3 regions of the Streptomyces sp. NPDC001270 genome follow, and region 3 is predicted to be linked to each of the others. Evidence: riboswitches for the same ligand, from Rfam matches in the RefSeq annotation. Region 3 holds a riboswitch; each other region holds the start of a gene.
What was found. A riboswitch is a leader RNA that binds a small molecule or an ion and turns the genes downstream of it on or off. The one in region 3 is predicted to bind thiamine pyrophosphate.

Region 1: it holds a riboswitch for thiamine pyrophosphate, as region 3 does, so the genes downstream of both, thiO (glycine oxidase ThiO) here and thiC (phosphomethylpyrimidine synthase ThiC) in region 3, are expected to answer to the same signal.
Region 2: it holds a riboswitch for thiamine pyrophosphate, as region 3 does, so the genes downstream of both, ACFY2B_RS18275 (thiamine ABC transporter substrate binding subunit) here and thiC (phosphomethylpyrimidine synthase ThiC) in region 3, are expected to answer to the same signal.

Annotation. Positions count from the first base shown of each region.
Region 1 is NZ_JBIAXM010000014.1:41,291-48,873, forward strand. Features, by position in the region: gene pknB (Stk1 family PASTA domain-containing Ser/Thr kinase) at 1-1,907, opposite strand, end outside; gene ACFY2B_RS23740 (thiazole synthase) at 2,241-3,035, opposite strand; gene thiS (sulfur carrier protein ThiS) at 3,039-3,239, opposite strand; gene thiO (glycine oxidase ThiO) at 3,236-4,399, opposite strand; TPP riboswitch at 4,397-4,508, opposite strand; gene ACFY2B_RS23755 (NAD(P)/FAD-dependent oxidoreductase) at 4,727-5,968, shown strand; gene ACFY2B_RS23760 (Rv2175c family DNA-binding protein) at 6,036-6,401, shown strand; gene thiE (thiamine phosphate synthase) at 6,655-7,398, shown strand; gene metF (methylenetetrahydrofolate reductase [NAD(P)H]) at 7,506-7,583, shown strand, end outside.
Region 2 is NZ_JBIAXM010000010.1:42,704-50,286, forward strand. Features, by position in the region: gene ACFY2B_RS18255 (LAETG motif-containing sortase-dependent surface protein) at 1-672, shown strand, start outside; gene ACFY2B_RS18260 (maleylpyruvate isomerase family mycothiol-dependent enzyme) at 733-1,530, opposite strand; gene ACFY2B_RS18265 (ABC transporter ATP-binding protein) at 1,554-2,573, opposite strand; gene ACFY2B_RS18270 (ABC transporter permease) at 2,573-4,207, opposite strand; gene ACFY2B_RS18275 (thiamine ABC transporter substrate binding subunit) at 4,300-5,370, opposite strand; TPP riboswitch at 5,452-5,559, opposite strand; gene rlmN (23S rRNA (adenine(2503)-C(2))-methyltransferase RlmN) at 5,624-6,730, opposite strand; gene ACFY2B_RS18285 (phosphotransferase enzyme family protein) at 6,979-7,583, shown strand, end outside.
Region 3 is NZ_JBIAXM010000012.1:55,894-63,476, forward strand. Features, by position in the region: gene ACFY2B_RS21265 (LacI family DNA-binding transcriptional regulator) at 1-838, shown strand, start outside; gene ACFY2B_RS21270 (metallophosphoesterase) at 1,205-2,281, shown strand; gene ACFY2B_RS21275 (hypothetical protein) at 2,462-3,331, shown strand; gene thiC (phosphomethylpyrimidine synthase ThiC) at 3,554-5,392, opposite strand; TPP riboswitch at 5,385-5,562, opposite strand; gene ACFY2B_RS21285 (YibE/F family protein) at 5,634-7,142, shown strand; gene ACFY2B_RS21290 (SsgA family sporulation/cell division regulator) at 7,229-7,583, opposite strand, start outside.

The DNA.
Region 1 (7,583 bases), on a different contig from region 3:
GTCGAGCCCTTGGGTGCCGTCCTGCCGGCGTCCACCGACTGCTTCTGCACGGTGCTCCCGAACAGTCCCAGCAGCCCGCGGTCCTCCGAGACCTTGAACCCGGAGGCTTCCAGCTGCTTCTTCGCGTCGTTGACACCGGTTCCGACCACGTCCGGGACCTCGACCATCTCCGGGCCCTTGGACAGCGTCAGCCGCACCGTGTCGCCCTCGGCGGCCTCGCTGTCGCCCTCCGGGGTCTGCTCGGCCACCTCGCCCGCGTCGTGCTCGGAGTTGACCTGCTCGGCGGAGACCTCCACCTTGAGCCCGGCTTCCTCCAGTCGCTCCCGCGCGCTGTCCAGGTCGTCACCGGTGACGTCGGGCACGTCGATCGGGCTGCCCTTGCTGACGGTGAGCGTGATCGCCGACCCCGCGCGCCGCTCGGTGCCGGGTGCCGGGTCGGTGCCGATCACCGAGTCCTTGGGCACGCTGTCGCTGAACGCGCGTGTGACCATGCCGGGCTCCAGGCCGCCCTCCTTCAGCAGCGCCTTGGCATCGGCGAGGCCACGGCCCGCGAGTTCGGGCACCTTCACGGTCTCCGGGCCGTCGGAGACGGTCAGCGTCACCGAGTCGTTGTTGCGGATGCGGGCGCCGGCCTCGGGGTCGGTGCTGATGACCGTGCCGCGCCGCACCGTGTCGCTGTAGGCGTGCTCGACCTGCTTGACGTCGAGCCCGTCCGCCCTGAGCCGCTCCCGTGCCTGTGCCTCGGTCTTCGCCAGCAGCGGCGGCACCCGGGTGAACTGCCCCGAGTTGATGTACCAGACGCCGATCCCGCCGCCCAGGACCACCAGTACGGCGACGACCAGCGTGACGAGCCTCCGTCCCGGCCGCACGGACCACCGCCGGGGCGGCAGCGCCGAGGTCTCGAACCGGGCCGTCCGGTTGCCGACCGCACCGGGGACGTCGTCGTCGTTCACCGGCAGCAGCCGCGGGATCGCCAGCGAACGCGGGAGCACGCTCGTACGGTCCTCGGTGATGTCGTGCTCCGCGGCGAGCGCCTGCGGCGGCACCGCGTCCAACTGCTCGGCGGTGAGTCCCGCACGGGCCCGCCGCACCTGGGCGAGCAGCGCCACGGCGTCCCGCGGCCGGACCCCCGGATCGCGGGCGGTGGCCGAGGCGACCAGCTCGTCCAGCTCGTACGCCAGGCCGGGCACGGTGGCGGACGGCGGCGGCACGTCCTCATGGAGGTGCTTGTAGAGCACCGCGGCGGGGGAGTCCCCGTTGTGCGGCTTCGCACCGGTGAGCATCTCGTGCAGGACGACACCGCACGCGTACACGTCGACGCGCGGATCGGTGGTCCCGTTCTCGATCTGCTCGGGCGCGAGGTACGAGACGGTTCCCAGCACGGCCCCCGTCGTACTGGTCACGGTGTCCACCGACCGCACCAGCCCGAAGTCCGCGACCTTGACCCGTCCGTCGTCCCCGATGAGCACGTTCTCGGGTTTCATGTCCCGGTGTACGAACCCGGCGCGGTGCGCGGCGCCGAGCGCGGCCAGCACCGGCTCCAGGATGTCCAGCGCGGCCCGCGGCTGGAGCGCGCCCCGCTCGCGCAGCACGTCGCGCAGCGTGCACCCGGCGACGTACTCCATGGCGAGATAGACGTACGCCCGGTCCATGCCCTGGTCGAAGACCTGTACGACATTCGGGTGGGCGAGCCGGGCCACCGACTTCGCCTCCCGGATGAACCGCTCGACGAACGACCCGTCGGCGGCGAGGGCCGGATGCATCACCTTGAGCGCGAGGATGCGGTCCAGACGGGTGTCCAGGGCCCGGTAGACCGTGGCCATCCCGCCGACCGCGATCCGTGCGTCGACGCGATAACGGCCGTCGAGCACCTGCCCGACCAGGGGGTCCTGAAGGGTCGTATCCACGCAGGTGAGTCTACGAGCCGGTACCGACAGTCCTCCTCGTTACCGAGAGATCGGACCGGGACTGCGGCCGACCTGTGACGCGTCCCACGACACCCCGTCACCCCCGGAACCCCACACCCGCCACCCACGGCCCGTGACCGGGCCCGACGGCCTCACCGCCCCATCCCTGCCGACGGCCCCCACCGACCCCGCACCGGCCCCGGAATCCCCGGCCCCACGAACCCGTCCGTGCACCCACCACCGACGCCGGGCCCCACGGGAAACGTCCACCGCTCGGCGGACAGCAAACGGGTGGTGCGTGGTTGCGAGAGCATCCTGGCACGACAACCCCGCTCAGAACGCGGGCCGCTCCGGATCGAGCGCGGCCAGGCCCTCCGCGGGAGACGACGCCTCGGCGAAGTGCCGCCGGGGGATCCGCCCCGCCAGCCGTGCCAGCCGCCCCGCGTCCACCGCGTGCCGCATCGCCGCGGCCATCCGCTCCGGTTGCTGCGACCGGGTGACGGCCGAGGCCAGCATGACCCCCGCGCACCCCAGCTCCATCGCCAGGGCCACGTCCGACGCCGTACCGGCTCCCGCGTCCAGGATCACCGGTACGCGCGCGTGCTCCACGATCAGCTGGAAGTTGTGCGGATTGCGGATCCCGAGCCCGGAACCGATCGGCGAGCCGAGCGGCATCACCGCCGCGCACCCCACGTCCTCCAGCTTCCGCGCCAGCACGGGATCGTCGTTCGTGTACGGCAGCACCGTGAAACCGTCGTCGACGAGGGTCTCCGCCGCGTCCAGTAGCTCGATCGGGTCCGGCAGCAGTGTCCGCTCGTCGGCGATCACCTCGAGTTTGATCAGATCGGACCCGAGCGCCTCCCGGGCCAGTCGCGCGGTCAGCACCGCCTCGCCCGCGGTGAAGCAGCCCGCCGTGTTGGGCAGCACCCGGATGCCGAGCCGTTCCAGGACCGAGAGCACGGACCCGTGCACATCGGGGTCGACCCGGCGCATCGCCACGGTGGTCAGCTCCGTTCCGGAGGCGACCAGCGCCCGCTCCAGCACGTCGAGGCTGGGCGCACCGCCCGTACCCATGATCAACCGGGACGTGAAGGACGTACCGCCGAGGACGAAGGGATCGTCGGCCATGGTTCAGCCTCCTTGGACGGCGGTGAGGACTTCGACGCGGTCCCCCTCGCTCAGGGCGGTGGCGGGCCACTGCGCGCGCGGGACGACGGTTTCGTTGAGCGCGGCGGCCACTCCGCCGGGCGCTGTGGTGAGGGTCTGCACGAGGGCGTCGAGGGCCGTGCCGGGCGCGATCTCCCGGTGCTCCCCGTTGACGGAGATGATCATGCGGGCTGCTCCGTGAGGGCGGCGGCGCCGAAGCGCGCGGGGGTGAACGGACGGACCTCCTCCGGGAGCGTCCCGGTGGCCAGGACGTGCGCCATGACATCCCCGGTGACCGGGGTGAGCAGCACGCCGTTGCGGTAGTGCCCGGTGGCCACGTGCAGCCCGTCGAGCGCGGTCGGGCCGAGCAGCGGCGCGTTGTCCGGGGAGCCGGGCCGCAGCCCGGCCCGGGTCTCGGTCAGCGGCAGTTCGGTGATCCCGGGCACCAGCTCGTGCGCGTCGCGCAGCAGCTCGTACACGCCGCCCGCGGTCACCGTGGTGTCCCAGCCCAGTTCCTCGTCGGTCGCCCCGACGACCAGCTCACCGTTCTCCCGCGGCACCAGGTAGACCTGGCTGCCGCGCACCACGGCCCGCACGGTCCGGCTCAGGAACGGCGCGTACCGCTTCGGCACGGTCAGCCGCAGCACCTGACCCTTCACCGGCCGCACCGGCGGCAGCACGGCCTCCGGCAGGCCCGCCAGCCGGCCGCTCAGGCTGCCGGCCGCGAGCACCACCTGCCCGGCGTCCAGTTCGGTGCCGTCCCCGGTGATCACCCCGACGGCCCGGTCCCGGCGCACCACGCAGCGTTCGGCCCAGGCGCGGTGGAACACCACTCCCGCCCGCTCGCAGGCCGCCAGCAGCGCCGCCGCCAGCCGCCGCGGGTCGATCTGGTGGTCGCCGTCCACCCGCAGCCCGCCCCGCACCCCCGGCGCGAGCATCGGCTCCAGACGACGGCAGTCCCGGCCGGACAGCCACTCGGACTCAAGACCGGAGCGCTGTTGCAGTTCGTGCAGGTCGCGCAGGTGCGCGCGGTCGTCGGCGTCCAGCGCGACGGCGAGCGTGCCGCACCGGCGGTAGCCGAGGTCGCGGCCGGTCAGCTCGGTCAGCTCGGCCGCGAAGTCCGGATAGCGGCGCGCCGAGGCCAGGTTCAGGCCGAGCAGCGTCTGCTCGCCGTGGTGCAGTTCGGTGACCGCGGCCAGCATGCCGGCCGCGACCTGTGCGGCCCCGCCACCCGGCTCGGGATCCACGACGGCCGTGGCGAATCCGCGCTGCGCGGCCCGCCAGGCCGTGACCAGGCCGATGATTCCGCCCCCGATGACGAGGACATCCGACGTACGTGACGACATGGGCGTCCAGCCCCTCCCTTCGCCGGCATGACCCGGATCAGGTTCGTACGGTCGGAGGCCGCCAGCCTCCCTCTCAGCCCGGTGCGTCCGGGCTCCCGCGAGTGCTTGTACGGTGGCCACCCTAGCCCGCCGCCGCCCGCCTCGAAAAGGAAGCCTCGGCCCGCACCCCGCTCGCGGCCTCGGCCCGCACGCGGCTCGGCGGGCTCCGGCCGGGCGGCGCGACGCGCACGGAGGAACGGCCGGCGCGGGCCCCTGGCGGACACCGGACGAGCCCGTGTGCAGCAGGTCACCCAGCACGCCCCCTGACTGACAAATCGTCAGTTGACTATGGTGATCAGCGTGAGCCAGCAGACGCAGCAACGGAGCACGTCACAGGTGCGGCGCGTGGTCGTCGCCGGCGCGGGCATGGCCGGGGTGCAGACCGCGGTCGCCCTGCGGGAGCAAGGGTTCAGGGGCACGGTGACCGTGGTCGGCGCGGAGCCCCACGCGCCGTACGACCGGCCACCGCTGTCCAAGGCCGTGCTGCTCGGCAAGGTCGAGGGCTCGGCCTTCGACGTCGATTTCGGCGCGCTCGGCATCGACCTCGAACTGGGCCGGGAGGCGCTCGGCGTGCGCCCCGGCGACCACGAGCTGGACACCGCGGCCGGTCCGGTGCCGTACGACGTCCTGGTCCTCGCCACCGGCGCCGAACCGATCCGGCTGCCCGGCGCGGAGGGCGTCCCCGGCGTGCACCTGCTGCGCACCCTCGACGACGCCCAGGCGCTGCGGCCGGTGCTCGCCCGGCAGCACGACATCGTGGTCGTCGGCGCGGGCTGGATCGGCGCCGAGTTCGCCACGGCGGCCCGCGAGGCGGGCTGTGCGGTCACGGTCGTCGAGGCCGCCGCCCGCCCGCTCGCGGGCGCGCTCCCCGCCGAGGTCACGGCGCCGATGGCCGCCTGGTACGCGGACAGCGGCACCGAACTGCGCACCCACGCGCGCGTGGCGCGCGTCGAGCCCGGCGCGGTGGTGCTCGACGACGGCTCGCGGCTGCCCGCGGGCGCCGTCGTGGTCGGCATCGGCGCCCGCCCCGCCACCGCCTGGCTGGCCGGTTCCGGCATCGAGCTGGGCGCCCATCGCGAGGTCGTGGCCGACGACCATCTGCGCACCTCCGCGCCGGACGTCTACGCGGTCGGTGACTGCGCGTCCTTCCCCTCCGCCCGGTACGGCGAGCGCCTGCTCGTCCACCACTGGGACAACGCCCTCCAGGGGCCGCGCACGGTCGCCGCGAACATCATCGGCGACACCCCGGCGGCCTACGACCCGGTGCCGTACTTCTGGTCCGAGCAGTTCGGGCGTTTCGTGCAGTACGTCGGCCACTACCCGGCGGCCGACACGCTGCTGTGGCGCGGCGACCCCGCCGGGCCCGCCTGGACCGTCTGCTGGCTGGGCGCGGGCCGGCTGGTCGCCCTGCTGGCCGTGGGCCGGCCGCGTGATCTGGCGCAGGGACGGCGGCTGATCGAGGCGGGCACGCCGATGGATCCGCTGCTGCTCGCGGACCCGGCGAGGCCGCTGAAGGAGGCCACCGCGTGACGCGCGATATCCCCAGGTCGGACGGGCCTGGCTTCCGACTGTCGGTCCGGGATGGCACGCTGTTTCCGTGACCGAGATTGACGCAAAGATCGATGCTCTCGTCCCTGCATGGCTCACCCTCCCCGACATCGCCGAGCAGCTCGGCGTCGAGGTGACACGTGTCCGGCAGCTGGTCAAGGAGGGCCAGCTCATCGCCGTACGCCGTGGCGAGAACCGTGCGCTGCACGTCCCTGCCGCCTTCATCGACGGGGACAAGGTCGTCAAGGGTCTGTCCGGGACCCTGACGCTCCTGCGGGACGACGGCTTCACGGACGAGGAAATGCTGGAGTGGCTCTTTACTCCTGACCCGACCCTGCCCGGCACCCCCGCGCAGGCCCTCAGCGAGAACCGCGGCACGGAGGTGAAGCGCCGCGCCCAGGCGCTCGCCGTCTGATCCGAACGCCCTCCGACGTACGGGCCGCGGCCCCCGGACGGGCCACGGCCGGGGTGGATCACGGCCCGGGCCCGTCCGGCGCCCGGCCGCCGGACCCGGTGCCGCGCATCGCGCCCCGTGCCCGGCCGCCGGGCCACCGTGTCGCCGTGCCCCGCGAGCCGCCCGGACGGGGCGGTCGGTCCGGCCCGTACGTCACGACACCGCACCACACCGCATCACCTCACCGACCTCACACCCATCCCGGGGGACAGACATGCCGGACACCGACATCACGGCCGACAGCGCGGCCGTCAGCACCGAGACCACAGCCGGCACCGAGACCATTGCCGGCACCGGCACCGGCACCGCCGCCCGCACGGCCCGTGACCGGCTCGCCGACGCCCGGCTCTATCTCTGCACGGACGCCCGCAAGGACCAGGGCGACCTCGCCGAGTTCCTGGACGCGGTCCTGGCCGGCGGGGTCGACGTCGTGCAGCTGCGCGACAAGGGCATGGAGGCGGCCGAGGAGCTGGCGCACCTGGAGGTGTTCGCCGACGCCTGCGCCCGGCACGGCAAACTGCTCGCGGTCAACGACCGCGCGGACGTCGCCCACGCCGCCCGCGCCGCCGTGCTCCACCTGGGACAGGGCGACCTCCCGGTACCCGCGGCCCGCGCCGTCCTCGGCGACGACGTGCTCATAGGCCGCTCCACACACGCCCCGGAGGAGGCCGTGGCGGCGGCCGTCCAGGACGGCGTGGACTACTTCTGCACCGGTCCGTGCTGGCCCACGCCCACCAAGCCCGGCCGGCCCGCGCCCGGCCTGGACCTGGTCCGGTACACGGCCGCGCTGGGCACCGCCCGGCCCTGGTTCGCCATCGGCGGCATCGACCTGGGCAACCTCGACGAGGTACTGGACGCCGGGGCCCGCCGGGTGGTCGTCGTCCGCGCGATCACCGAGGCCGACGACCCCGGAGCGGCGGCGGCCGAGTTCACCGGGCGACTGCGACGGGACGGCTAGCAATCACCTGGCCAGGCCCTGTCCAAGGGATGGACAAGAGTTCGGCAATTCGGGCAAATCTCCGGCGCCCGGTTGGGGGACCGCCCGGGCCTGGCTAACCTGCGGGTATGGCCCTTGGAACCGCATCCACCAGGACCGACCGCGCGCGCACCGTGCGTGACATCCTGAGCACCGGCAAGACGACG
Region 2 (7,583 bases), on a different contig from region 3:
GCACGTCGTTCCGTGCGCATTCTGGGTGTTGCCTCCGCGACTGTCGCGCTCGCGCTGGGCGTCAGCAACTCCGCTTTCGCGTGCAACATCAGTGAGTTCGACGCCAAGGCCGACTGTGACGGCACCAACGGTGTCATCGTCGTCACCGACAAGGACGCCTCCGGCACGCCGGTCACCATCTCCGTGTTCCTGAAGAACAACGGTACCGACGAGCAGGTCGGCGAGTCTCAGGAGCTCACGGGCTCCCGCGAGGGCACCACCGCCACGTTCACCGCGGACTGGAAGCCGAACGCGACCTACCGGGTGCACGTCAAGGGCGGACCGGTCGACGAGGACATCAAGCCCGACCTCGTCACCCCGTCCACGGCCTGCAAGACCGAGGAGACCCCGACCCCGACCACGACCCCCTCGGAGACCAGCCCGGCTCCGTCGGAGTCCGAGTCGACGCCGGCGGAGACCCCGACCCCGTCGGCCTCGGAGAGCAGCAGCACCGCCCCGGCGGGTACGTCGAGCAACGCGCCGTCCCCGGCGGCCGGTGACTCGAACCTCGCCGAGACCGGTGCGAACTCCAACACCACTCTGATCGCCGGTATCGCCGCCGCCTTCGTCGTCGTCGGCGGTGGCGCGGTGTTCTTCGGCATGCGCCGCCGCGGGGCCAACAGCAACCGCTGACGCCTCACTCCGGCACACGCCGTGGCCCGTCCCCGCACCGCGGGGGCGGGCCGCGGTCGTTCAGCCGAACGTGGCCCGCTCCAGCCAGAAGTCCAGCACCTCCCGCTCGCCGATGACCTCCAACTCCGGTCCGGTCGGCGGGATACGGGTGTAGAAGGCGAGCAGGACCGAGGTGAGCGGACCGCGCAGCGCGACCGTCGCCTTCTCATGACCGCGGCGCCAGGCGACACCCTCGTCGGTCAGCTCGACGAACCACTCGGCGTTCAGCTCGGGCGGGGTGTCGGTGGCGTGCAGATGGATGCTGCGGCCCGGCCCGCGCAGTTCCCCGGCCTCCTTCCGCAGCCCCGAGCGCTGCACCAACTCGATGATCTGCAACCACTCGTCGATCGCGTCGGCGGCCACGTCCGGGGCGACGTCGTAGGGCAGTCCGGCAGCGAGCGCGGCATCGGCCCGGTGGATGGTGATCTCGTGGGTCATCCGGCGGGCCCAGAAGCCGGCGTCGCGGATTCCGGCCCAGGTCCACACCTTCGTGTCCGGCCCGGCCTCGCGCAGGGTGTCGACGAGCAGCCGGCCGGTCTCCGCGAGCCAGGCGTCCAGCGCCGCGGCGTCACCGCGCGCCTCGGGCCGCCCGGCGTGGGGGACCCGCTCCGCGGGGATGTTCTCCTGGGCCCGGGTCCTGACCAGCACTTCCACCCAGCGCAGAGCACCGCCCAGGTGCCGCAGCAGGTCCTCCAGCGACCAGTCCGGGCAGGTGGGCACGGTGGCGGACAGATCGGCGCCGGAGGTGACCACGGCCCTCAACTGCCCGATCTGGTGGGCGATCTCGTCGCAGCAGCGGTCATGCGTGAGGAGCGTCATGCCCCGACGTTACGGCCTCGCGGTCATCCCAGCACGACGATTTCCGCCGGATCGAACTCCACCCCCACCTCGTCCCCCGTCTCCGGCGCCGTCCGCAGCGCGCACGCCGCCTCAAGACGCGGGCCGTCCCCCGGCTGGAGGCGCACGGCCACATGGGTGCCCTTGAAGGTGCGCGCGGTCACCGTGGCGCGCAGACCCTCGCCGGCCGGTCCGAGCCGCACTCCGGCGGGGCGTACCAGCAGCGTGCGCCGGCCCTGGGGCGCGGGCTCGGGTACCGGGAGCTTCCCCCACGGGGTGACCGCCACCGCTCCGGTGATCTCCGCGCCGACGACGTTCTCGAAGCCGAGGAAGCGGGCCACGAACTCGTCCGCGGGCCGCTGCCACACCTCAAGGGGCGTACCGGACTGGGCGATCCGGCCGTCCCGCATCACCACCACCCGGTCGGCCAGCGCGAACGCCTCGCCCTGGTCGTGGGTGACGGCGAGCACCGTGGTGCCCAACCGGTCGAACAGCTCCCGCAGTTCGACCACGAGCCGTTCCCGCAGCGACCGGTCGAGCTGCCCGAGCGGTTCGTCCAGCATCAGCAGCCGCGGCCGGGGTGCGAGGGCCCGGGCGAGCGCCACCCGCTGCTGCTCGCCTCCGGAGAGCCGGGCCACGGCCCGCCGGGCGGCCCCCGGCAGCCCCACCAGGTCCAGCAACTCCGCCACCGCGGTCCGCTGCCGGTCCTTCGACGCGCCGCGCATCCGCAGCCCGAACGCCACGTTGCCGCCCACGTCCCGCTGCGGGAACAGCTGGTGGTCCTGGAACATCAGCCCGACCTCGCGCCGGTGCGCGGGTACGCCCGTCTGGTCCCGCCCGTCGAGCGCCACCCGCCCCGAGTCCAGGGGCTGAAGTCCGGCCACCGCCCGCAGCAGCGTCGACTTGCCGCTGCCGCTGGGCCCGAGCACACAGACGATCTCGTGCTCGGCGACCGCCAGATCGACGGCGTCGAGCACGGCCCGCCCGCCGAGGCGCACGGTCGCGGACGTGAGGCTCAAGAGCATCAGAACTCCCCGGTCCGGTCGACCGGGATCCCCCCGGTCGCCTCTGTTCGAGACGGGAGGTGCAGGCGTTCCAGCACCAGCAGGGACACCGCGCACACCACCATGAGAATCGTGGAAAGGGCCATCGCCTGGCCGTAGTTGAGGTCGCCCGGCCGGCCGAGCAGCCGGGCCACGGCGACCGGCAGCGTGGGGTTGTCGGGCCGCGCGATGAACACGGTCGCGCCGAACTCCCCGAGCGAGACGGCGAACGCGAATCCGGCCGCGATCAGCAGCGCCCGCCGCACCAGCGGCAGGTCGACCTCGCGCCACACCCGCCAGGGCGACGCCCCGAGCACGGCCGCCGCCTCCCTGAGCCGCCCGTCGACGGCCCGCAGCACCGGCAGCATGGTCCGTACGACGAAGGGCACGCCGACCAGCGCCTGGGCGAGCGGCACGAGGATCCAGGACTGCCGCAGGTCGAGCGGCGGCTTGTCCAGCGCGATCAGGAAACCGAAACCGACGGTCACGGCGGACACGCCGAGCGGCAGCATCAGCAGCGCGTCGAAGCCCCGTACGATCCGGCCGGCGCCGCGGGCGAGGGCCGCGGCGGCGAGGGAGCCGATCAGCACCGCGATGGCGGTGGCGACGACGGCGTAGCGCAGGGAGTTGCCGACCGCGGCGATCGGCGCCACCAGGAACGTACCGCCGTCCGCACGGGTCAGCGCCCGGTAGTAGCCGAGGCCGGGAGCGGCGAGGGAGCGCTGCACCAGCACCCCGAGCGGCAGCAGCACGAGTACGGCGACGGTGGCCAGGACACCGCCGAGCATCGCCCACTGGCCCGCCCCGCGCGGCCGGCGTGCCGTCAGCGACGCGTCGACCAGGCGCAGCGTGCTCTCCCGCCGCCGTACCGTCCAGGCGTGCACGGCGAGGATCACGCCGACCGCCGCGAACTGGACCAGGGTGAGGACCGCGGCCGTGGACAGGTCGAAGATCTGGGACGTCTCCCGGTAGATCTCCACTTCGAGCGTGGCGAAGGTGGGGCCGCCGAGGATCTGCACCACGCCGAAGGAGGTGAAGGTGAACAGGAACACCATCAGCGCGGCGGCGGCCACCGCCGGGGCCAGCGCCGGCCGGGTCACCGTGCGCCAGGCGGTCAGGGGCGACGCGCCCAGCATCCGCGCGGCCTCCTCCTGGCGCGGGTCGAGCCCGGACCACAGTCCGCCGACCGTGCGGACGACGACGGCGTAGTTGAAGAAGACGTGCGCGAGCAGGATCGCCCAGACGGTGGTGTCCAGCCGCACGCCCCACAGGTCGTCGAGGAGGCCGCCACGCCCGACGAGGGCGAGGAAGGCGGTGCCGACGACGACGGTCGGCAGCACGAACGGCACGGTGACCACGGCCCGCAGGACCCGTTTGCCCGGGAAGTCGAAGCGGGCGAAGACGTACGCGCCGGGCAGCGCGACCAGCAGGGTGAGCGCGGTGGAGGCGAGCGCCTGCCAGGTGGTGAACCACAGCACGTGCCGGATGTCGGAACGGGCCACGACGTCCGCGATCCGTCCCAGCCGCCAGGCGCCGTCCGGTTTCAGACCGCGGGCGACGATCGCGGCCACCGGCCAGGCGAAGAACACGGCGAAGAACGCGACGGGTCCGGCCAGCAGCGCGAGCCGCACCAGGTTCCCGGTGCCGTGCCGCCCGCGCGGGAGGGAACCGGCCGCCTCCGCCGGCCCGGTCCCCTCGTCCGCCCCGGTCAGTTCAGTACGAGTGAGGTCCACGACTTGACCCACTGGTCACGGTCGGCGGCGATCCGGTCGGGCGCCATGGTCTCGGGGTCCTTGGCCTGCGGGCCGTACTTCTCGAACTCCTGCGGCACCGCGGCATCCGTGCGCACCGGGTAGACGAACATGTTCAGCGGCATGTCCTCCTGGAACTCCTTGCCGGTCAGGAAGTCCAGGAACGCCTTGCCGCCCGCGCTGTTGCGGGCACCCGAGAGCAGTCCGGCGTACTCGATCTGCCGGAAGCAGGTTCCGGCGGCCACTCCGGTGGGCGCGGTGGCCGGTTTCGGGTCGGCGTAGACGACCTCGGCGGGCGGCGAGGAGGCGTACGACACGACGAGCGGCCGGTCGCCGCCCGCCTTCCTGCCGCCGGCCGAGCCGGAGAACTCCTCGTCGTACGCCTGCTCCCAGCCGTCGACCACCTTGACGCCGTTGGCCTTGAGCTTCTTCCAGTACGCGCTCCAGCCGGCGTCGCCGTACTTCGCGGCGGTGCCGAGCAGAAAGCCGAGGCCGGGCGAGGAGGTGGCGGCGTTCTCGGTGACGAGCAGGTTCTTGTACTGGGGTTCGACCAGGTCGTCGAAGGTCTGCGGCGGGGCCAGCCGGTGCCGCTCGAAGTACGCCTTGTCGTAGTTGACGCAGATGTCACCGGTGTCGATGGGCGTGACCCGGTGCCCGGACGCGCCGTCCCGGTACTCGGGTTCGATCCGGTCGTAGTCCTTCGGCTGGTACGACTGGAACAGCCCGTTGTCGAGGGCACGCGACAGCAGGGTGTTGTCGACGCCGAAGAAGACGTCGCCCTGCGGGTTGTCCTTGGTCAGGATCGCCTTGTTGACGGCCTGCCCGGCGTCGCCGTCCTTGAGGACCCTGACGGTGTAACCGGACTGCTTCTCGAAGTCCTTGAGCACGTTCTTCGAGACCGCCCACGAATCGTGGCTGACGAGGGTGACCGTCTTGGCGTCGGCGCCCCCGTCGTTCGTGGACCCGCACGCGGACAGCGTGACCAGGCCGAGCCCGACCACGACGGCCACGAAGGTCTTGGTGTGCAACTGGATTCCTCCTGGGGTTGACCAGGAAGAGACGCGGCCCTGCCCGGACCGTACGAGGCAGGTCCGGGCAGGGCGCAACAGCTTGAGTGAGGACCGATCTCCCTACCCAGAATGACCTGGGCGAGGTTCGGAGGGTCTGCGGCCGGTGTGCCGCACTCTCAGCGCTGTGGCGCTCCCCTGTCGGAATATTCGGAATGTTCGGAACACGAGGTTCGCGATATGACGTTATGACCGGGCTCAGACTACCGTCCGGCTACCGCTCGGTGGCAGCCAGCTGACCGCAGGCGCCGTCGATCTCCTGCCCGCGGGTGTCCCGGATGGTCACCGGCACCCCGTGCGCCTCGATGGCCGCCACGAAGGCCCGCTCGTCCTCGGGCCTGGAGGCGGTCCACTTGGAGCCCGGCGTCGGGTTGAGCGGGATGAGGTTGACGTGCACGGGCTTGCCCTTGAGCAGCCGGCCGAGCCGGTCGCCCCGCCACGCCTGGTCGTTGATGTCGCGGATCAGCGCGTACTCGATGGACAGCCGGCGCCCGGACCTGGCGGCGTACTCCAGACCGGCGTCCAGCACCTCGCGCACCTTCCACCGCGTGTTCACGGGGACGAGGGTGTCGCGCAGTTCGTCGTCGGGCGCGTGCAGGGAGATCGCGAGGCGGCACTTGAAGCCCTCGTCGGCGAACCGGTGGATGGCCGGGACGAGTCCGACGGTCGAGACGGTGATGCCGCGCTGGGACAGCCCGAGCCCGTCCGGCTCGGGGTCGGTGAGCGCCCGGATCGCGCCCACGACCCGCTTGTAGTTGGCGAGCGGCTCGCCCATGCCCATGAACACGATGTTGGACAGCCGCGCCGGGCCGCCGGGCACCTCGCCGTCCCTGAGGGCCCGCATCCCGTCCACGATCTGGTGCACGATCTCGGCGGTCGACAGGTTCCGGTCGAGACCGGCCTGCCCGGTGGCGCAGAAGGGGCAGTTCATCCCGCAGCCGGCCTGCGAGCTGATGCACATCGTCACCCGGTCCGGATACCGCATCAGCACCGACTCGACGAGCGTCCCGTCGAACAGCCGCCACAGCGTCTTGCGCGTGGTTCCCTCGTCGGTCGACAGATGCCGTACGACCGTCATCAGCTCGGGGAACAACGCCTCCCGCAGCCGGCCGCGGGAGGCCGCGGGAATGTCGGTCCACTGCTCGGGGTCGTGCGCGTACCGCGCGAAGTAGTGCTGCGAGAGCTGCTTCGCCCGGAACGGCTTCTCGCCGATCGCGGCGACGGCCTCCTTGCGTTCGGCGGGCGAGAGATCAGCGAGATGCCGCGGCGGCCGCTGGGCGCCGCGGGGGGCTGTGAAGGTGAGTTCTCCGGGTTTAGGCATGGCCGTACCAGTGTCGCAGATCCACTCGGGTGACCTGCGGCGGAAAGCCCGCGCGGTGGTCGTTGTCTGTCGTTCCCGGTCGCTGTCGGCCGCCCTCGGACGGCCCACAGACGGCCCGGCGGAAGCGATGCTAGGCACTGCCCGCACGCCTGTGACCTGCATTTTCCGAGCCTGGCCAAGGGCATGGGACATCCTTCCACGACGGGCCGTCTGTCGGCCCGGCCCATGCTGGCGGTAGCGTCGGCCCCATGATGTCGGGCGACGGAGACACCCAGGGCAGCGTGACGCCGTTCACGGCGGAGGCCGCGGAAGACGTGCTCAGGGAGGCATGCCGGCAGGCTGGGCTCGATCCGGCGGGTGCCGAGCTGCTGAGGCTCGGGTCAAACGCCGTGTACCGGCTCGCCCACTCCCCCGTCATCGTCCGCATCGCACGTAACCCTGACGCTCTGCTGGAGATGGACCGGGCTGTAGGCGTGGCCCGCTGGCTGGCGGAGCACGACTTTCCTGCCGCCCGTGTACTGCCCGGCGTCCGGCAACCGCTCGTGATTGGGGGCAGAGTCGTCACCTACTGGGAGAGCGCCCAGGATCGCGAAGAGTACGCGACCGTCACCGAGCTGGGCGACCTCCTCCGCCGTCTGCACTGGCTCGAAGAATCGCAGTCACTCGGTCTCCCCTACTACGACCCGATGGCCAAGGTGACGGCAAGCCTCCGGGAACTGAACGGCGTCACGGACGAGGACCGGGCGTTCTTGGCGGAGCGAGCCGAAAAGCTCGGTAAGGAGTACGACCGGTTGGATTTCGTGCTCCCCTTCGGGATGATCCACGGGGACGCGAGCATCGGAAACATCCTCCG
Region 3 (7,583 bases):
GGATGAACCTTTCACCTTCACCGAGTTCGCCTATTTCGCCGAGATGGCCCGGGCCGCCACCTCCGCCGCGCTCGCCCGGGGCTACGCGCTGGTGATCCTGCCCGCGACCTCGCGCCACGACGTATGGTCCAACGTCGCCCTGGACGGCACCGTCGTCATCGACCCGTCCGATCAGGACCCGGTGGTCAGCGAGCTGGTCCGGCAGGGCTTACCGGTCGTCTCCGACGGCCGCCCGGCGGGTCCGATCCCGGTCACCGCCTGGGTCGACAACGATCACGAGGCCGCCGTCCTCGGCATCCTCGACCACCTCGCCGCCGCGGGCGCCCGCCGCATCGGCCTGCTCACCGGGACGACGACGGACACCTACACCCATCTGTCGACCACCGCCTACCTGCACTGGTGCGAACGCGTCGGCCAGGACCCGGTGTACGAGGCATACCCGGCACACGACCCCTGCGCGGGCGCGGTCGCCGCGGACCGGCTGCTGGCCCGCCCGGACCGCCCGGACGCCGTCTACGGGCTGTTCGACCCCAACGGCACGGACCTGCTCGCCGCCGCCCGCCGCTACGGTCTGCGCGTTCCCGACGACCTGCTCCTGGTGTGCTGCAGCGAATCCATGGTGTACGCAAACACCGAGCCGCCCGTCACCACGCTCTCCCTGAAGCCACGCCGCATCGGCACAGCCGTGGTCCAGCTCCTCATCGACGCCATCGAAGGGGTCGAGTCGGAGCAACCGGTCGAGCAGGTGATACCGACCGAACTGATCGTGCGCACCTCGTCCCAGCGGCGTCCACCGCGCACGACGATCAGCCCCCCGCGGGTGCCGGAAGAGCGCTGAGCGCCGCGCCGGCCGGCCGTGATGCGTCGTCGTTCGTCCGCGGCGCCATCGTGGCCGGCCGCTCCCCGAGTTCCCGGGTTCGCTCGAACGGGGGCACCGCCCATGACGCCGTTCCGCGCCGGGCAAACGTTGTCCGCGGGCGCGCCGGACGGCGGGGCGGACGGCGAAACGCGCCGCGGACCAGGCGGTGACAGCAGCGACCAATCGGGGCGAAAGCCACGACGAACGGGAGTCCTGCTCCGATTCACCACCCCTGGGTCATCACATGGCGCGATCCGCATTCCTATGATGGGCCCACGACACCGCGACCGCTGCGACCAGGCAGTCCGACGCGGTGCAGACGCGGCGTGATGGTGGAGGGGTCGGATGACTCAGGGGGCCGGTCGGGGACCCGAAGTGGAGCGGGCGGAGACGTTGCGCGACTTCCGGGTGCCCGCGTACGTCAACGAGGCCGGTCCGTACGTCCACAGCACCGACCCCGGCGGCACTGCTCCGCCCGCCGAGGAGGGCTACCCGGAGGGGTACACGCCCACCGAGCGCGACCTGCCCGTCATCGACCGCGGCGACACGCTCCAGATGCCTGTGGAACCGGCACCCGTCCCGGCCGCACAGCCCCCGGCCGGCCCAGGTCCGCTGTACGTCGTCGGCGATGTGCACGGCTATTTCGACGAACTGGTGGCGGCCCTCCAGCAGCAGGGCCTGATCGACGACGCGGGCAACTGGTGCGCGGGCAACACACGTCTGTGGTTCCTCGGCGACTTCACCGACCGCGGTCCCGACGGCATCGGCGTCATCGACCTCGTGATGCGGCTGTCCGCCGAGGCCGCCGCGGCCGGCGGCTACTGCAAGGCCCTCATGGGCAACCACGAACTGCTCCTGCTGGGCGCCAAGCGGTTCGGTGACACCCCGGTCAACTCCGGCGCGGGCACCGCCACCTTCCAGGCCGCCTGGCTGCTCAACGGCGGCCAGAAGACCGACATGGACCGGCTCCAGGACCACCATCTGCAGTGGATGGCCCGCCTCGACGCCGTCGAGGAGGTCGACGGCTATCTGCTCGTGCACTCCGACACCACCGCCTACCTCGACTATGGCGACTCGATCGAGGCCGTCAACGACACCGTCCGCGAGACACTCACCCGCAATGACGCGGACGAATGCTGGGATCTGTTCCGCAAGTTCACCAAGCGTTTCTCCTTCCGCGACGACGGCGGCGCCGACGCCGTGCGCTCCCTGCTCGACACGTACGGCGGCACCCGGATCGTGCACGGTCACAGCCCGATCCCCTACCTGCTCGGGGAAGTCGGCTCCGAGGACGGCGAGGAAGGCGCCGGGCCCGTGGTCGAGGGTCCGCACGTCTACGCCGACGGACTCGCCATCGCGATGGACGGCGGAGTGACCATGGCCGGAAAGCTGCTGGTCCGGCAACTTCCCCTGGATAGCTGAGCATCCGCGGGGCAGGCGCCCCGCCACGACGTCCGCGCAGGCCGGACACCAATTTCCGGCAACCCCTGTCACCGCGTACCGTCACGGCTCTACCATCGGCTTATCCGTAGCAGGCTCCCCTCCGTTTCTGCCCGACGGCTCGCCGGCGTGCGAGCCCCAAGCCCTACGGAGCATCGGGGGATGCACATGAACAGCGTTCCGCAGCACCTGCTGAGCGAGGACCGCCAGGATTACGAGCGGATCCTCGATGAGGCGCTGCGCTCCGCACCACACCGTCCTGACCTGGCCGCTGTCGGACAGCGGCTGAACCTCGAACAGCTGCGCACGATGGCGCTGAACGCCACCGCACTCATCACGGCGTCCGCGGCGACCGAGTACCAGCACTATGTGAAGGTCCGCGAGGAACTGCGCCAACCGGTGCAGTCCACCCCGTCGTCGTCCGCCCGCGCGTCCGCTCCCGCGGATCCGGGCTCGGGCGCGATAGGGCTCGCCACCACCCTCGGCGAGGCAGCCGAGACCAGCGGTGCGGGTGCCGTCGCCATCGTCGCGGTCCTGGCGCCCGTTCTCGCCGGAACCGCCGCGGCGATATTCCTGCTCGTCGGCTACATCCTGAAGATGCTCACACCTGAGCCGGCGTTCGCCAAGACCATGCTCACTGCGGGATGGGTGTTCGGCGCGCTGGCCGCGGCCGCGATCCTCGTGGCCGCCGTCGGGCTGTTGCTCACCGCCTTGCGCAACCGCCCCTCGCGAGAGACCGCGACGTACACCGCGGCGAACACGGAGGTCCTCCGGGCCAGGGAAGCCTGGCAGGAAGCCCTGCTGGAACGGGGCATCCTGCCCTTCCTGCGGGACTCACTGGCGGAACCCGGCGCGGTGGCGGCCCGCCGTACGTCCCCGCCTACACCGACCGGCCGCATGCCCCGCCTCGGCTACGGCCGGCCGGGCTTCAGCAGCCCCGAGGACACCTCCGCACCGGGCTCGCGCCCGAGCTTCAGCAGCCCGGACTACTCAAGCCCGGACTTCGGCGGCCCGGACCACCAGCCGGAGTGAGTCCGGCTTGCGCCCCCGCGGGGGCGCAAGCCGGGCACCCCGGTGGCACCACTCGATCACCGGGACACTCCGACGCCCAGGACATAGCTTTCCGGCCATATTTCCAGCGGCCGGGACAGCGTCCTACGGCGGGTGGCTCGCGCGGACACCGGCTCGCGGCAGTCTCCCGTCCCGAGGTCCGGTTTCCTCCGCGCGCGGCGGTGAACTCCGTACCGAGGTGTGTCAGTCGGCAATCGGCAGGTACACCCGGTTGCCGCTCGCCGCGAACTCCTTCGATTTCTGGAGCATCCCTTCGGCGATCTCCTCGGGAGAGGCCCCGTCGGCCGAATCACCGCCGAAGCGTTCCGTGATCGTGTGGCTAATCTTCATCGAGCAGAATTTCGGTCCGCACATGGAGCAGAAGTGGGCCGTCTTGGCGGGCTCGGCCGGGAGCGTCTCGTCGTGGAACTCCCGTGCCGTGTCCGGATCCAGGGCGAGGTTGAACTGGTCCTCCCACCGGAACTCGAACCGAGCGTCGGACAGCGCGTCGTCCCACTCCTGGGCACCCGGGTGCCCCTTGGCGAGGTCGGCCGCGTGGGCAGCGATCTTGTAGGTGATGACGCCGGTCTTGACGTCGTCCCGGTTGGGCAGGCCCAGGTGCTCCTTGGGCGTGACGTAGCAGAGCATCGCCGTGCCCCACCAGGCGATCACCGCGGCCCCGATGCCCGAGGTGATGTGATCGTAGGCCGGAGCGACGTCCGTGGTCAGCGGGCCGAGCGTATAGAATGGAGCTTCATCGCAGATCTCCTGCTGCAGGTCGATGTTCTCCTTGATCTTGTGCATCGGGACATGTCCCGGGCCCTCGATCATCGTCTGTACATGGAAACGCTGGGCGATCCGGTTGAGTTCCCCGAGCGTGCGCAGTTCCGCGAACTGCGCCTCGTCGTTGGCGTCCGCGATCGATCCGGGGCGCAGGCCGTCGCCGAGCGAGTACGTGACGTCGTAGGCGGCGAGGATCTCGCACAGTTCCTGGAAGTTCTCGTACAGGAACGACTCCTTGTGGTGCGCGAGGCACCAGGCGGCCATGATCGAGCCGCCGCGCGAGACGATGCCGGTCTTGCGGTTCGCGGTCAACGGCACGTACGGCAGCCGGACGCCCGCGTGGACCGTCATGTAGTCCACGCCCTGCTCGGCCTGCTCGATGACCGTGTCCTTGTAGATCTCCCAGGTCAGTTCCTCGGCCCTGCCGTCGACCTTCTCCAGTGCCTGGTAGAGCGGCACCGTGCCGATGGGGACGGGGGAGTTGCGCAGCACCCACTCGCGAGTGGTGTGGATGTTGCGGCCGGTGGACAGGTCCATGACCGTGTCGGCCCCCCAGCGGGTCGCCCAGGTCATCTTCTCGACCTCCTCCTCGATGGAGGAGGTCACCGCCGAGTTGCCGATGTTGGCGTTGACCTTCACCAGGAACCGCTTGCCGATGATCATCGGCTCGATCTCCGGGTGGTTGACGTTGGCCGGCAGGACAGCCCGTCCCGCGGCGATCTCCTCGCGGACCACTTCGGGAGAAACGTTCTCCCTGATCGCCACGAACTCCATTTCCGGAGTGATCTCGCCGCGTCGCGCATAGGCGAGTTGCGTGACCGCTGCGGCGCCGTCACGGCTCCGGCGCGGCTGCCTGGGGCGGCCGGGGAAGACGGCGTCCAGGTTGCGCAGCCCGCCGCGCGGCGAGGTGTGCTTGATTCCGTCGTCCTCGGGGCGGACGGGACGGCCCGCGTACTCCTCCGTGTCCCCGCGAGCGATGATCCAGTTCTCCCGCAGCGGCGGCAGGCCCCTACGGACATCGGTCTCGACGAGCGGATCGGTGTACGGCCCCGAGGTGTCGTACAGCGTGACCGACTTCCCGTTGGTGAGATGCACCTGACGGACAGGCACGTGCAGGTCGGAGCGTGAGCCCTCGACATACCCCTTGTGCCAGCCGATGGACTTCCCCGTCGTCGCGCCCTCGACGCCGTCGGATCCGTTGACGGCTCCGATCGTCGCGTCCTGCGTGGAGACAGGCGTGCGTTCGTCCTTGTTGGCCATGAGACCTACTCCCTACGCCGGCATTACCCGGTAACAGGTTCAGCGGTCGACGCAGCGGCTTCCGTTCATCGGTGTTCCATGTGAGACATCGATCGTTCCACGTGAAACATCGCGAATACGGAGGTCAGCGCCCTCTCAGCCCGGTGCTCCGAGCTCCCGCGTGTGCAAAGGTGCCTCCACGCTAGCGTCACTTCGGGCGCGGTGAACAGAGGGCCCCTGTCGTTCTTGCGATGATCGGTCGGTGACCACGATGCAGCAGTCCCCGTACCCCCCACCCGAGCCGCAGCGCAGACGCGGCTCCGAGCAGGGCGGCGGACACGGCCACGAGGGCCACGGTTCCGGGGCCGGACACGGCCATGGTCCGGGCCACGAACACGGTCCGGGAGCCAGTCAGGGTTCCGGCCAGAGCCCCGGCGAGGGCCACGGACACGGCCATGCACACGGACACGGCCACAGTCACGGGCCCGCGGCGCCCGTCTCCAAGCATCTGCGCAAGGTCATCGCGGCCGTCCTCATCCCGTTCACGACGGCGGTCGTCGTCGGGCTCGTGGTGCTCTGGCCCGGCGGGGCCCCGCCGCACGAGCGCACCGGGGTCGGCTTCGACCGGCAGACACAGCAGGCCACGGTCACCCAGGTCGTCGCGGTGAGCTGCAAGTCGGTGAACGCCTCGGGGGACACCCCGACCGGCGACACCTCCACCGCCGAGGGCAACTCTGCACAGCAGCAGGCCACTGGTACCTGCAAGAAGGCCACCATCCGGGTCGACACCGGCAAGGACAAGGGCCGTACGTTCACGGAGATCGTGCAGCCGGACCAGTCACGGCAACTGCACCAGAGCGAGAAGGTGGTCGTCGCCTACGAGCCGTCGGCCCCGAAGGACCTTCAGTACTCGGTCACCGATGTGAACCGGAAGCTCCCGCTGGCGCTGCTCGCCGGCATCTTCGCGCTCGCCGTCGTGGTGGTGGGCCGGCTGCGGGGCGTGATGGCGCTCGTCGCCCTGGCCATCAGCTTCCTGGTGCTGACCCTCTTCATCCTGCCCGCCGTCCTACAGGGCTCGAATCCGCTGGTCGTGGCCGTGATCGGTTCGAGTGCCATCATGCTGATCGCCCTGTACATCTGCCACGGCCTGTCGGCCCGGACCTCGGTGGCCGTCCTCGGCACGCTGGTCTCGCTGCTGCTGATCGGCGTCCTCGGCTCCGGGTTCATCGGCTGGGCGGCGCTGACGGGCAACACGGACGACAACACCGGCCTGATCCACGGTCTGTACCCGTCGATCGACATGAGCGGTCTGTTCCTGGCCGGCGTCATCATCGGCTCGCTGGGCGTCCTGGACGACGTGACGGTGACGCAGACCTCCGCCGTCTGGGAACTGCACGAGGCCAATCCCTCGATGGGCTGGCGCGGGCTGTACCGGGCGGGCATCCGCATCGGCCGTGACCACATCGCGTCCGTCGTCAACACGCTCGTCCTCGCCTACGCCGGCGCCGCCCTGCCGCTGCTGCTGCTCTTCTCGATCGCGCAGAGCAGCGTCGACACGGTCGCCAACAGTGAGTTGGTGGCGGAGGAGATCGTCCGCACTCTGGTGGGCTCGATCGGTCTGGTCGCCTCGGTGCCAGTCACCACGGCGCTGGCGGCGCTGGTCGTGTCGGCCGACCGGCCGGGGCAGACAGCCCCGGCACCCGTGGGGGCGGCGGTCCCGGCACCGGCCGCCGTGGCGCGCGGCGGTAGGGGCAGGCGCCGCAAGCGGTGACGCGCCGCCCAGAGCGGGAAGGTCCAAGAGGAAGCGTTCCTGCACAATCCGCCGCCGGCACTGCCCGGCGCCCGGCCGGCCACGTCTCAGCCGGCGCTCTGCTCCTCGGCCAGGATGCGGTCCAGGGCATCTTCGAGGTGAGCGTCGAAGTCGGCGAGCGCCCCCTCCTGGCCCAACGGCACCAGTTTGTCCGTACGGTCCAGGAACGTCACCAGCGGCGGTGCCGAGGACCGGAACACCGCTTGGTCGCCGCCGACCTGAAGCCGGATCAGCACCTCGCCCAGGGCCTCGGAATCGACGGGTGCGATGTGCACGTCACCGTCCCCGCACGGCCGGCCCACCCCGTCGATCAGCAGCTCCCGCCCGAAGGCCCAGGTCACCGGGGCGTCTCCGGGCAGGTGGAAGGTCAGCCGCACGGCATAGGGATCACAGGTCTCGTAC